3 regions of the Inquilinus ginsengisoli genome follow, and region 2 is predicted to be linked to each of the others. Evidence: predicted binding sites of a transcription regulator. Region 2 holds the regulator's gene; each other region holds the start of a gene.

Region 1 (4,466 bases), on a different contig from region 2:
CGTGGCGCTGCCGCGGGCGCTCGCCATCTCCTCCTCCGCGGTGCAGACCGCGACGATCATTGGCCCGTCGCTGGGCGGGCTGCTCTATGCCGTCGGCGTCACCGCGCCCTTCGTGATCGCCGCCGTCTTCTTCCTGGCGGCCTGCGGGCTGATGACCTTCATGCGGCTGCAGCGGTCGGTGCCGCGGCGCGAGCCGCCAACGCTGCGGTCGGTGTTCTCCGGCATCGCCTTCATCCGCAGCCGGCCGGTGATCCTGGGCAGCATCTCGCTCGACATGTTCGCGGTGCTGCTGGGCGGGGCGACGGCGCTGCTGCCGATCTACGCTCACGACATCCTGCAGACCGGGCCCTGGGGCCTGGGCCTGCTGCGCTCGGCCCCCGCCGTCGGCGCCCTGACCATGTCGGCGGTGCTGACCCGGGTGCCGCTGCGCCGCGGGGTCGGGCGCAAGATGTTCGCGGCGGTGATCGTGTTCGGCGCCGCCACCGTGGTGTTCGCCGCCTCGACCAGCCTGGTGGTCTCGCTGGTGGCCCTGGCCGTGCTGGGCGCGGCCGACAATGTCAGCGTGGTGATCCGCAGCTCGCTGGTGCAGCTGCTGACGCCGGACGAGATGCGCGGGCGGGTCAGCGCCGTGAACTCGCTGTTCGTCGGCACCTCGAACCAGCTCGGCGAATTCGAATCCGGCATGGCGGCCGGGCTGCTGGGCGCGGTGCCGGCCGGCGTGCTCGGCGGCATCGGCACCATCGTCATCGCGCTGCTGTGGATGCGGCTGTTCCCGGGCCTGCGCAAGACCGAGACGCTCTCGGGCTGACCGACCGTTCAGGGTTTCCGCCGGCGCGCGCCCGCCTTGGGCGGCGGGCGCAGCGCCGCCAGCCAGGCCTCGACCGCCGCCGCCAGATCCCTGGTCGGCAGCACCAGCGCCGGCACCTTGGCGTCGTGGATGTTGCGCAGCACCGATTTGGCGCCGCGGATCTCCAGCGCATAGAGGTTGCCGGTGATCGGCTCGCCGCCCTCCCCGGCCGCGGCCAGGCGGGCGGCCACGCCCTTGGTCCAGGCGGCGTCGCCGCGCAGGTCGGTCTCGAGGAAATCGGCCAGGATCGGCGCCGCGGTGCCGGGCACGATCCGCGGCCGGCCCTGGGCGTCGCGGGTGATCTCGATCATGTCCTCGGTCTCCCCGGTCAGTTCGGGAACGCGGTGTTGATGGCGTCCTGCCCACGGCGCTGGATGGTGCCCATCCTGATCTCGAAGGCGCGGCCGCGCCCATCTCGGCAATACCCGTCGCCAGTTGCGCCGTCAGGCGCCGAAGGCCCGAGCACGCCCCACGCCGGATGCGCCCCGGTCTGGTGCTCGTAGGCGTAGAGGACGGAGCGCAGGATCGCCTCGGCCGGGCAGTCGTCAGGATAGAAGGTCGAGCGCTTGCGCCGGCCGTTGCTGTAGATCACCGAGGCGTCGTAGATGTCGCCGCCGCGATGCGCGGTCTCGTCCACCCGGTCGACCGCGCCGGTCGGCAGCGACACGGCGCGGGAGTGATAGCCCTTGGGGTCGCCGTTGCGGCCGAGCTCGCCGCAGAAGATATGGCTGAGATTGACCTGCGGGTCGCTGCGGCTCCACAGCCGCTTGCCAGCGTCGCTGCAGTCGATCGGGGCGGCCGCCACCGACTCGCGCGCCAACGGCAACAGCAGCAGAACCAGGATGAAGCAAATCCGACCGATCATGAGGTCTCCCGGCCACAGGACAGCGCGAAATCCTAACCCCCTCCGCCCCGCCGCGCCACCGGGTTGCGCGACAGGCGGTCCGCCGGTCCTGGGGGCGCCAGCCCATCCTCCTGTCAGGATCTGTCAGGAGGAGGCTGCTTTCCCCTTGACTGGATTGTTCCCGGTATGTTCGAGTTCGCCATTGTCCTTGATCCGATGGCAGATGGCTGCGGCCGGGCGCAAGGTCGGGCAAGGGCGGGCGGCGGGGCCGGGAGTCGCTTTTCGTCCCTGCCCGCCCCATATTGCACCTCGGCGTATCCGGACGGCCGGACGCTCTTCCCGCACGAGTGATTTCTGGCGATGCACAAGTTCATCAGCGTCCGTGGCGCGCGCGAGCACAATCTGAAGAATGTCGACGTGGATCTGCCGCGCGACCAGCTGATCGTGATCACCGGCCTCAGCGGCTCCGGCAAATCCTCGCTGGCCTTCGACACCATCTATGCCGAGGGCCAGCGCCGTTACGTCGAGAGCCTGTCGGCCTATGCCCGCCAGTTCCTCGAGCTGATGCAGAAGCCGGACGTCGATTCGATCGAGGGCCTGTCGCCAGCGATCTCGATCGAGCAGAAGACCACCAGCCGCAACCCGCGGTCGACCGTCGGCACGGTGACCGAGATCTACGACTACATGCGGCTGCTGTTCGCCCGCATCGGCGTGCCCTATTCGCCGGCCACCGGCCTGCCGATCGAGAGCCAGACGGTCAGCCAGATGGTCGACCGGGTGATGGCGATGGGCGACGGCACCCGCCTCTACCTGCTGGCCCCGATCGTGCGCGGCCGCAAGGGCGAGTACCGCAAGGAGCTGCAGGAGCTGCGGGCCCGCGGCTTCCAGCGGGTCAAGGTCGACGGCACGATGTACGAGATCGAGGACGTGCCGGCCCTCAACAAGAAGCTGAAGCACGACATCGAGGTGGTGGTCGACCGCCTGGTGGTGCGCGACGACCTGGGCAACCGCGCGGCCGATTCGATCGAGACCGCGCTGGGCCTGGCCGAGGGGCTGGCCATCGCCGAGAACGCCGAGACCGGCGACCGCACCCTGTTCTCGTCGAAATTCGCCTGCCCGGTCTCGGGCTTCACCATCCCGGAGATCGAGCCGCGGCTGTTCTCGTTCAACAGCCCGCACGGCGCCTGCCCGGCCTGCGACGGCCTGGGCGCCAAGCTGGTGTTCGACCCCGAGCTGGTGGTGCCGGACGACAGCAAGTCCCTGGCCAAGGGCGCGGTGGCGCCGTGGGAGGGATCGTCCTCGAAATACTACCACCAGACCCTGGACGCGATCGCCGCGCATTACGGCGCCAGCACCACCACGCCGTGGCGCGACCTGCCGGAGGTGGTGCGCAACGCGATCGTGCACGGCTCGGGCAAGGAGTCGATCGTCTTCCGCTACGATGACGGGCTGCGCACCTACAAGACCGAGAAGCCGTTCGAGGGGCTGATCCCGAACATGGAGCGGCGCTTCCGCGAGACCGACAGCGCCTGGACCCGGGAGGAGCTGGGCAAGTACCAGAGCACCCAGCCCTGCGAGACCTGCGGCGGTGCCCGCCTCAAGCCCGAGGCGCTGGCGGTGAAGATCGACGGGCTGCATGTCAGCCAGGTGGCGGAGAAGTCGATCGCCGAGGCCGGGCAGTGGTTCGCGGCGCTGAACGCCAAGCTGTCGGCCAAGGACCAGGAGATCGCCTATCGCATCCTGAAGGAGATCAACGAGCGGCTGACCTTCCTCAGCGCCGTCGGCCTGACCTACCTGACCCTGGCGCGCGGCTCCGGCTCGCTGTCGGGTGGCGAGAGCCAGCGCATCCGGCTGGCGTCGCAGATCGGCTCCGGCCTGACCGGCGTGCTCTATGTCCTCGACGAGCCGTCGATCGGGCTGCACCAGCGCGACAACGAGCGGTTGCTGGGCACGCTGAAGCGGCTGCGCGACCTCGGCAACACCGTGCTGGTGGTCGAGCATGACGAGGATGCGATCCGCAGCGCCGACTATCTCGTCGACATGGGGCCGGGCGCCGGCGTGCATGGCGGCGAGGTGGTGGCCCATGGCACGCCCGAGGAGGTGCTGCGCAACCCCGCCAGCATCACCGCGCAGTACCTGACCGGGGTGAAGCGGATCGAGGTGCCGACCCAGCGCCGACCCGGCCACAAGGGCCAGGTGCTGCGGGTGGTCGGCGCCCGCGGCAACAACCTCAAGAACGTCACCATGGAGGTGCCGCTGGGCACCTTCACCTGCATCACCGGCGTGTCCGGCGGCGGCAAGTCGACGTTGGTGATCGAGACCCTGTACAAGACCCTGGCCAAGCAGCTGATGGGCGCGCACGAGCATCCGGCGCCGCATGACGCGATCGAGGGCATCGAGTTCCTCGACAAGATCATCGACATCGACCAGTCGCCGATCGGCCGCACCCCGCGCTCGAACCCTGCCACCTACACCGGTGCCTTCACCCCGATGCGCGACTGGTTCGCCGGGCTGCCGGAGGCGAAGGCCCGCGGCTACGGGCCGGGCCGCTTCTCGTTCAACGTCAAGGGCGGCCGCTGCGAGGCCTGCCAGGGCGACGGCGTGATCAAGATCGAGATGCACTTCCTGCCCGACGTCTATGTCCAATGCGACGTCTGCAAGGGCCATCGCTACAACCGCGAGACCCTGGAGGTGCTGTACCGCGACAAGTCGATCGCCGAGGTGCTGGACATGACGGTCGAGGAAGGGGCGGAGTTCTTCCGCGCCGTGCCGTCG
Region 2 (4,466 bases):
TGATCCGGGACCGGGTGGCGCAGGAGGTCGAGGAGACCTGGTGTGCCCCGGTCCGGTCGGCGCCGGATGCGCTGGAGGGCATTGCCGCGGTCTTCGCCGGGATCGCCGAGGGGCTGGAGCGGCGCGGCGCGGTCTCCGGCTGCCCGCTCAACAACCTGGTGCTGGAGCTGTCGCTGGCGGATCCGGAGTTCCGGCTGGCGATGCAGGCGCTGTTCGAGGCCTGGCGGGCCGCGATCGCCGAGCGGCTGCGCGCCGACCAGCACTCGGGCCGGCTGGCGGCGGCGGATCCGGACGATCTCGCCACCTTCGTCGTCGCCGCCTATTCCGGGGCGATGGCGCTGGCCAAGGCAGAGCAGAGCGCGGCGCCGCTCAGGGTCTGTGCCCGGCAGCTGATGCAGGTTCTGGAAGGGCTGCGGGTGGCCTGACCTACAGGCTGCCGCGCTCCACCAGGGCGATCTCGAACAGCCGGCTCCGCAACTCGTGGGCGGGATCGGCGAGGCGGGCGGCGATCTCGCCGATGGCGTGGCGCACCATCTCGGCCATCGGCTGGCGGATCGTGGTCAGGCTGTAGCCGGGCCAGGCGGCCAGCTTCATGTCGTCGAAGCCGACCACGCCGATCTCCTCCGGCACCCGCACACTCCGCTCGCGGCAGGCGTCGAGCGCGCCGAGGGCGAGGATGTCGTCGCCGCAGAACACCGCATCGGGCCGATGGGCGTCGAGCAGCGCGTGCATCGCCCGCCGGCCGTGCTCATGCGAATAGTCGCCGGCGTAGTCCACGGCCACAGGCTGCAGGCCGGCCCCGGCCAGTTCCTGGGCGAAGCCGGCGGCGCGGTCGATCGACGACGCATCCGACGGCGCGCCGCCGAGGAAGGCCAGGCGCCGCAGCCCGCGCGCCAGCATCGCCTGCGCCGCCAGGCGGCCGCCGGCGACATTGTCGACCGTCACCACCGGCACCGGCGCATCGGTCCCGGCCCGGCCGAACACATGCACCACCGGCAGCCCGGCCCGGGCGCAGGAGGCGGCGAAGCCCTCCGGCGGCGCCGAGGTGGCGATCAGCACGGCGTCGACATTGTATTGCAGCATCATGTCGAGCGCGGCCGCGGCGTGGCCATCCTCCGACAGGTTGGCGATCAGCGGCCGCAGCCCGCGACGCTGCAGCTCCCGCGTGAACAGGTCGAACACGTCCATGAAGGCGGGGTTGGCGAAATGGGTCGAGACCAGCCCGACCAGCTCGGTCCGGCCGGTCATCAGGCTGCGCGCCAGCTGGTTGGGGCGGTAGCCCAGCGCCTCGGCCGCCGCCAGCACCCGGGCCCGCATCCGGGGCGAAACGCTGGCGTGTTTGGTGAAGGTGCGCGAGACGGCGGAGATCGACACGCCGGCCGCATCCGCGACCTGCTGCGCCGTCGCCCGTTCGACGCCGCCAAACGGGCGCGGCCCGGCACGGCCAGTCATGGCGTGCCGGGCCGCGTGATGGCGAGCCCTGGCTGGTGAGGCCGCAGGTTACGAATAGGTCCGCAGCAGCCCGACCAGGCGGCCCTGGATGCGGACCCGGTCCGACGGCAGGAAGCGGGTCTCGTAGGCCGGGTTGGCGGCTTCCAGCCCGACCGATGCGCCCTTGCGCCGCAGCCGCTTCAGCGTGACCTCGTTGTCGTCGACCAGGGCGACGATGATCACGCCGGCGTCGGCGGTGTCGCAGCGGCGGATGATGACGGTGTCGCCGTCCAGGATGCCGGCCTCGACCATGCTGTCGCCGGCGACTTCGAGCGCGTAGTGCTCACCCGGGCCGAGCAGCGAGGCCGGCACCTGGGCGAAGTTGTGCTCCTGCAGCGCCTCGATCGGCATGCCGGCGGCGATCCGGCCGTAGAGCGGCAGGCGGACGCCGTGCTCGGCATTGACCAGATCGGCGCGCTCCAGCTTGCGGCCGGGCAGGGGCGTGTCGCTGCGCAGCGGCCGGAAGGGGACGACATTGTCGTCGTCGGTCGCCGCCGGGGCGTCGGTCTTGAGGCAGTCGGGAAGGCGAAGCACCTCGAGCGCCCGGGCCCGATGCGGCAGGCGGCGAATAAAGCCGCGCTCTTCGAGGCCGGTGATCAGTCGATGGATGCCCGACTTCGACTTGAGACTGAGGGCGTCCTTCATCTCGTCGAAGGAAGGACTGACGCCGTCCGCCTCCAGGCGGCGATGAACGAACAACAGCAGCTCCTGTTGCTTACGCGTCAGCAAGGCATCCTCCGTTTTCAGGGCCGCGGTGCGGCCGAATCCCTGGAAACACGATAGGAGGAACAAAACAAAAACACAAGGCGCTAACTTTGTCGCACCCGACTCTTTACTTCCTCGCAACAATCGCCGGGTCAGATCCCGTCCGTGAACAGCACCGCCTCGACCGCATCGCCGCGCGCCGCCGCCGGCGCCAGCGGCGGCCGGATCACCAGCCCGTCGGCGGCCGCCAGCAGCGACAGCATCGAGCTGTCCTGGGCCGGGAACGGGGTGGCGACCAGGCCGTTTTCGGTGCGCTCGATCCGCGCCCGCAAGTAATCCTCGCGCCGATCATTGGCCGGCAGGTCGCGGCCCAAAGTCGCCGCGATCCGGTCGTCCGGGAGCGCCGCGCCCTGCAGCGCCAGGATCGCCGGGCGCAGGAACAGCCAGCCGCAGACCATGGTCGAAACCGGGTTGCCGGGCAGGCCCAGCATCGGGGTGTCGTCGAGCCGGCCGAACATCAGCGGCTTGCCCGGCCGCATCGCGATCGTCCAGAAGTCGAGCGCCAGGCCGCGCCCGCCCAGCACCGAACGGATCAGGTCGTGGTCGCCGACCGAGGCGCCGCCGGTGGTGACGACCAGGTCGGCGCCGCGCGCCCCGGCCGCCAGCGCGGTCAGCGACTCGGCATCGTCGCGGGCGATGCCGAGATCGATCGGCTGGCCGCCGCAGCTGCGGACCAGGGCGGCGAGGGCGTGGCTGTTGGAGCTGACGATCTGGCTCGGCCCCAGCGCCTCGCCCGGCATCACGATCTCGTCGCCGGTCGCCAGGATCGCCACCCGCGGCCGGCGGCGGACGCGCAGCCAGGGATGGTTGGTCGAGGCGGCGATGCCGATGTCGCGCGCGGTCAGGCGCCGGCCGGGCTGCAGCAGGGTGTCGCCGGCGCGGAAGTCCAGCCCGGCCTTGCGGACATAGCGGCCGGCACCGGCGCCCTCGCGGATGGTGACCGAATCGCCTGATGCGTCGGCATCCTCCTGGATCACCACCGCGTCGGCGCCCGCGGGCAGCGGCGCGCCGGTGAAGATGCGGACGCATTGGCCCGGCCCGACCGTGCCCTCGAAGCGGCCGCCGGCCGGCACCCGGCCGATCTCGCGCAGCGTCGCCGGCACCGTGGCGACGTCGGTGGCGCGCACCGCCCAGCCATCCATGGCGGAGACGTCGAGCGGCGGCTGGGTCAGCCGCGCCACGACCGGCTCGGCCAGGATCCGGCCCAGGCCCTCGGGCAACGGCACGGTCTCGGCCGGCAGGGCCTGGAAGGCGGAGAGGATGCGGGCGCGGGCCTCGGCGACCGGGATCATGGCGCGGCCTCATAGATGCCCGACCGCCCGCCGGATTTGTGCAGCAGGCGCAGGTCGGTGACCACCATGCCACGGTCGACCGCCTTGCACATGTCGTAGACGGTCAGGGCGGCGACTGAGGCGGCGGTCAGCGCCTCCATCTCGACTCCGGTGCGGTGGGTGACCTTGACCGTGGCCTCGATCTCGACCCGGCTGTGCTCCGCATCGCAGCGCAGCGCCAGCTCGACGCTGGACAGCGGCAGCGGGTGGCACAGCGGGATCAGGTCGGCGGTGCGCTTGGCGGCCATGATGCCGGCGATGCGGGCGATGCCCAGCACGTCGCCCTTGGCGTGGCCGCCGGCGGCGATCAGCGCCAGCGTCTCCGGTTTCATCTCGACCCGGCAGCCGGCACGCGCCACCCGGACCGTCGCCTCCTTGTCCGAGACATCGACCATGCGCGCCTGCCCGGCGGCGTCGAAATGGGTGAGGTCGCTCATGCGGCGGAGGATCTCGCCTCCGGCGTCAGCAGCGCGCGGGTGGCGGCGGCGACGTCGTCGTGGCGCATCAGGCTTTCGCCGATCAGGAAGGTGGTGGCGCCCACCCGGGCCATGCGGGCCAGGTCGGCCGGGGTGAACAGCCCGCTCTCGGACACCATCAGCCGGTCCCGCGGCACCTGGGCCGCCAGCGCCTCGGTGGTGGCGAGGTCGACCTGCAGGGTCTTGAGGTTCCGGTTGTTGATGCCGAGCAGCGGCGACCGCAGCTTCAGCGCCCGCTCCAGCTCCGCCGCATCATGCACCTCGACCAGCACGTCCATGCCGTTGTCGATCGCGGCCTGCTCCAGCTCCTGCGCGGTGGCGTCGTCCAGCGCCGCCATGATCAGCAGGATGCAGTCGGCGCCCAGCGCCCGGGCCTCGTCGATCTGGTAGCGATCGACCATGA
Region 3 (4,466 bases), on a different contig from region 2:
CGCCGATCAGCGCCGCCTTGGTCTCGGCGTCGGACCGTTCGAACATCACGGCGATGCGGGGGTTGCGCATCGCCTCGGCGCCGATCTCGACCGCCAGCCGCGCCTCGGACCGGTCGGCCAGCGCGTCGAAGGCGACGTCGACCAGGTCGAGCAGCGCCTGCAGCAGGTCGTCGGCCTGGCGCAGCTGCTCGAAGATCTGGGCGGCCTCGTGCCGCTCCTCCTCGACCAGCGCCTCGATGATGGCTTCCTTGCTGTCGAAATAGTGGAACAGGTTGCCGGGGCTCATCCCGGCCTCGACGCAGATCTCGGCAGTGCGGGTCTGGTGGAAGCCGCGCCGGGCGAAGCAGGCCGTCGCCGCCCGCAGGATCTGCTGGCGCCTGGCCTCGTGCTTCTCGGGGTCGAGTTTGCGCATCGCTTTGTCCGCCCTGGCTGCCGACCCGCGGAACGGGGCGCCCATTCATTAACCGACCATCCAGTCGAACAATGGTCCGGGACAAGCGGGGCGTCAAGGGCGAGGGGGCTCAGATTTTCTCTTCGCCGGGCCCCATCACCTTGAGGTGATACTTGATCCGGCGCAGCCGTTCCAGGCTGCGGTCGCCGGGGCGCTACAGGTCCTTCTCCGCGAGTTCGCGGAACGCGTCGGGCACCGAGCTGGACCGTCCCAGCGCGACCGAGCCATAGCCGACCGCCGCCCATCCGAACCGGTCGCGGATCGCGTCGACGGCGCGGTCGGCCTTTCCCCGCGCCATGCCCTTCCGGGCGCCGGGCCGGCGCCGCTCGTCGTCGAGCCCGAGCGGGAGGTCCAGCTGCAGCGCTTCCCGGTCGTCGAGATGCGAGACCGAGATCGCCAGCAGCGAGATGGTCTTCTCCTGGGGGTGCTGCGCCAGCACGGTGCGCACCAGCTCCTCGGCGATTTCGGCCAGGATCGTGGTCGCCGAGATCGGCGCGTCGAGCGTGATCGAGCGGGTGACCGAGCGCAGGTCGGCGAAGCGGACGCGGACCGTCACGGTCCGGCCGGGCCGCGACTTGGCCCGCAGCCGGGTGGCGACCCGGTCCGCCAGATGGCGCAGCGTCGGCACGAACACCCGCTCCTCGGCCGGCTTCCGCCCCAGCGCCGACTGGGCCCCGGCCGATTGCGCCCGGCGGTTGGTCCGGATCTCGCGCGGGTCGCGGTTCCAGGCCAGCGCCGCCAGCTTCTCGCCGGCCGCGCGGCCCAGCAGCCGTTCGAGCGACCACCCCGGCACCTGGGCCAGCTGCCCGATGGTGCGCACGCCGGTCTCGGCCAGCCGCGCCTTGGTGACCGGGCCGACACCCCACATCAGCTCGACCGGCAAATCGTGCAGGAAGGCCAGCTCGGCAGCGGGGTCGACCACCATCAGCCCGTCCGGCTTGGCCACCTGCGAGGCGATCTTCGCCAGGTGCTTGGTGCGCGCCACCCCGACCGAGATCGGCAGGCCGAGCTCCGCCCGCACCCGGCGGCGGATGGCGGCGGCGATCTCGGCCGGCGGGCCGAACAGGTGGGTGCAGCCGGCGACGTCGGCGAAGGCCTCGTCGATCGAGATCCGCTCGACCAGGGGCGTGAAGTCGCCGAGCACCCCGATGGCGGCGTCGCCCAGCCGCTGGTACTCCTGGAACTGGCCGTCGACGAAGATGAGGTGGGGGCACAGCAGGCGCGCCTGCCGGCCCGGCATGCCGCCGCGCACCCCGAAGGCCTTGGCTTCGTAGGACGCGGCCAGCACCACCCCGCCGCCGACCGCGATCGGCTTGCCGCGCAGGGACGGGTCCAGCAACTGCTCGACCGAGGCGTAGAAGGCGTCGAGGTCGGCATGGAGGATGGTGGCTGCGGTGTCCATCCCGACCGTTCACCTGCAGAGGATGATTGGAACAAAAAGAGAACAAACGCCGATGATTGTCAAGCTCCGGGCTTGACCCGCGCCGCCCGATCGCGTCCTTTCGGCCAGGGCGACCGGCGTGGGGAGGGACGGGGATGCAGGCTGCGGAGGAGGCGTTCACCGTCGGCTTCCTGCTGATCCCGAACTTTCCGCTGATGCCCTATGCCGCGGCGATCGAGCCCTTGCGCGCCGCCAACCTGCTGGGTGGGCGCGAGCGCTATCGCTGGCTGCATTTCAGCCCGGACGGGCAGCCGGTGCGCGCCTCCAACGGCATCGCCGTGGCGCCGGACCGGCCGCCGGACCGCATGGCGGAGGTCGACCTGCTGCTGGTCTGCGCCGGCACCGGGATCGAGGGCTTCGACCATCCGCCGACCCTGGCCCGGCTGCGCGACCTGGCGCGCCACGGCACCGCGCTGGGCGCCGTCTCCGGCGGGCCCTACCTGCTCGCCCGGGCAGGGGTGCTGGACGGCCACCGCTTCACCCTGCACTGGGACCATCTGGCATCCTTTGCCGAGCGCTTCCCGGCGCTGGAGCCGACCGGGCACCTGTTCGAGATCGACCGCGACCGGCTGACCTGCTCCGGCGGCATCGCCGCGCTCGACCTGATGCACGCGCTGATCGAGCGGCGCGACGGCGTGGCCCTGGCCGCGGCGGTGGCCGACTGGTTCATGCACACCCAGCTGCGCCATGGCGACGACCCGCAGCGGCTGGATCCGCGCCGGCGCTTCGGCGTCAGCCATCCCGGCCTGCTGGCGGCGCTGGCGCGGATGGAGGAGCGGATCGAGGAGCCGCTGTCGCGCCAGGACCTCGCAGGCATCGCCGGGCTGTCGCTGCGCCAGCTCGAGCGGCTGTTCCGCGGCCGGCTGGGGCGCAGCGTGGCGGAGCATTATCTCGACCTGCGGCTGCGGGCGGCGCGGCGCCACCTGCGCCAGACCACGCTGTCGGTGACCGAGGTGGCGCTGGCCTGCGGCTTCGTCAGCACCAGCCACTTCTCCCGCGCCTACCGCCAGCGCTTCGGCTCTCCGCCGGCCCGGGACCGGGCGGAGTGAGCGGCTTGTCTCCATGGGACATGCCGATGACGCTCTGAGGCAAATCGAAGGGCGGTATGGGGTGGATGCTTGGTAAGGATAGGCCTGAGCCACCCCCTCACCCGGAACCGCGTCGGCGGTTCCGGGTGAGGGGGTGGCTCCGGCCCGAACGGAGGCACGGCGTGCGCTATTCGATCTTCTCTGTGCTGGGCCAAGCCCTAAGGGGCCAGCAGGGCTGGACGCCGGCCTGGCGCGACGCGGCGCCGAAACCGGCCTATGACGTGATCATCGTCGGCGGCGGCGGCCACGGGCTCGCCACCGCGCATTACCTGGCCAAGGAGCACGGCATCGCCAATGTCGCGGTGCTGGAAAAGGGCTGGATCGGCGGCGGCAATGTCGGCCGCAACACCACCATCATCCGCTCCAACTACCTGCTGCCCGGCAACACGCCGTTCTACGAATGGTCGATGAAGCTGTGGGAGGGGCTGGAGCAGGACCTCAACTACAACGCCATGGTCAGCCAGCGCGGCGTGCTGAACCTCTACCACTCCGACGCCCAGCGCGACGCCTACGCCCGCCGCGGCAACGCCATGCGGCTGAACGGCGTCGATGCCGAGCTGCTGGACCGCGAGCAGGTGCGGGCGCTTGCGCCGCTGCTGGCCTTCGACAATGCCCGCTTCCCGATCCAGGGCGGGCTGCTGCAGCGCCGCGGCGGCACCGTGCGCCACGACGCGGTGGCCTGGGGCTATGCCCGCGCCGCCGACAGCCGCGGCGTCGACATCATCCAGAACTGCGAGGTCACCGGCATCGCCATCGAGGACGGCGCGGTGGTCGGGGTCGAGACCAGCCGGGGCCGGATCCGCGCCAGCAAGGTCGGGCTGGCCTGCGCCGGCAACTCCTCGCGCGTCGCGGCGCTGGCGGGGCTGAAGCTGCCGATCGAGAGCCATGTGCTGCAGGCCTTCGTCTCCGAAGGGCTGAAGCCGCTGGTCGACGGCGTTATCACCTTCGGCGCCGGACATTTCTACGTCAGCCAGTCCGACAAGGGCGGGCTGGTGTTCGGCGGCGACATCGACGGCTACAACTCCTACGCCCAGCGCGGCAACCTGCCGGTGGTAGAGGATGTGGTCGAGGGCGGCCTGGCGATCCTACCGGCGCTCGGCCGGCTGCGCCTGCTGCGGCAGTGGGGCGGGCTGATGGACATGTCGATGGACGGCAGCCCGATCATCGACCGGACGCCGGTGCGCAACCTCTACCTCAACGCCGGCTGGTGCTATGGCGGGTTCAAGGCGACCCCGGCCTCGGGCTGGTGCTTCGCCCACACCATCGCCCATGACGCGCCGCATGCGCTGAACGCCGCCTACCGGCTGGACCGCTTCGCCACCGGCCACCTGATCGACGAAAAGGGCGTCGGCGCCCAGCCGAACCTGCACTGAGGGACATCAGAGATGCGGATCCCCTGTCCCCATTGTGGCGAGCGCGCGGCCGAGGAGTTCAGCTATCTCGGCGACGCCACGGTGCAGCGCCCGGCGCCCGATGCCGGGGTCGA

What was found. Region 2 encodes LexA, which represses DNA repair genes until DNA is damaged. Its sites were predicted from a motif close to ATGTTCTANTTTGGTTC; they were not measured.
Region 1: the regulator LexA is predicted to act here: its motif matches at 1,867-1,883, upstream of uvrA (excinuclease ABC subunit UvrA).
Region 3: the regulator LexA is predicted to act here: its motif matches at 1,883-1,899, upstream of dinB (DNA polymerase IV).

Annotation. Positions count from the first base shown of each region.
Region 1 is NZ_JAVDPW010000004.1:361,823-366,288, forward strand. It holds gene E9232_RS13290 (MFS transporter) at 1-808, shown strand, start outside; gene E9232_RS13295 (hypothetical protein) at 817-1,158, opposite strand; gene E9232_RS13300 (EndoU domain-containing protein) at 1,176-1,712, opposite strand; gene uvrA (excinuclease ABC subunit UvrA) at 2,052-4,466, shown strand, end outside.
Region 2 is NZ_JAVDPW010000006.1:480,275-484,740, forward strand. It holds gene E9232_RS19280 (LmrA/YxaF family transcription factor) at 1-425, shown strand, start outside; gene E9232_RS19285 (LacI family DNA-binding transcriptional regulator) at 427-1,452, opposite strand; gene lexA (transcriptional repressor LexA) at 1,501-2,220, opposite strand; gene E9232_RS19295 (molybdopterin molybdotransferase MoeA) at 2,349-3,548, opposite strand; gene moaC (cyclic pyranopterin monophosphate synthase MoaC) at 3,545-4,024, opposite strand; gene trpC (indole-3-glycerol phosphate synthase TrpC) at 4,021-4,466, opposite strand, start outside.
Region 3 is NZ_JAVDPW010000002.1:69,639-74,104, reverse strand. It holds gene E9232_RS04165 (TetR/AcrR family transcriptional regulator) at 1-412, opposite strand, end outside; gene dinB (DNA polymerase IV) at 606-1,853, opposite strand; gene E9232_RS04155 (GlxA family transcriptional regulator) at 1,988-2,941, shown strand; gene E9232_RS04150 (sarcosine oxidase subunit beta family protein) at 3,103-4,353, shown strand; gene E9232_RS04145 (sarcosine oxidase subunit delta) at 4,366-4,466, shown strand, end outside.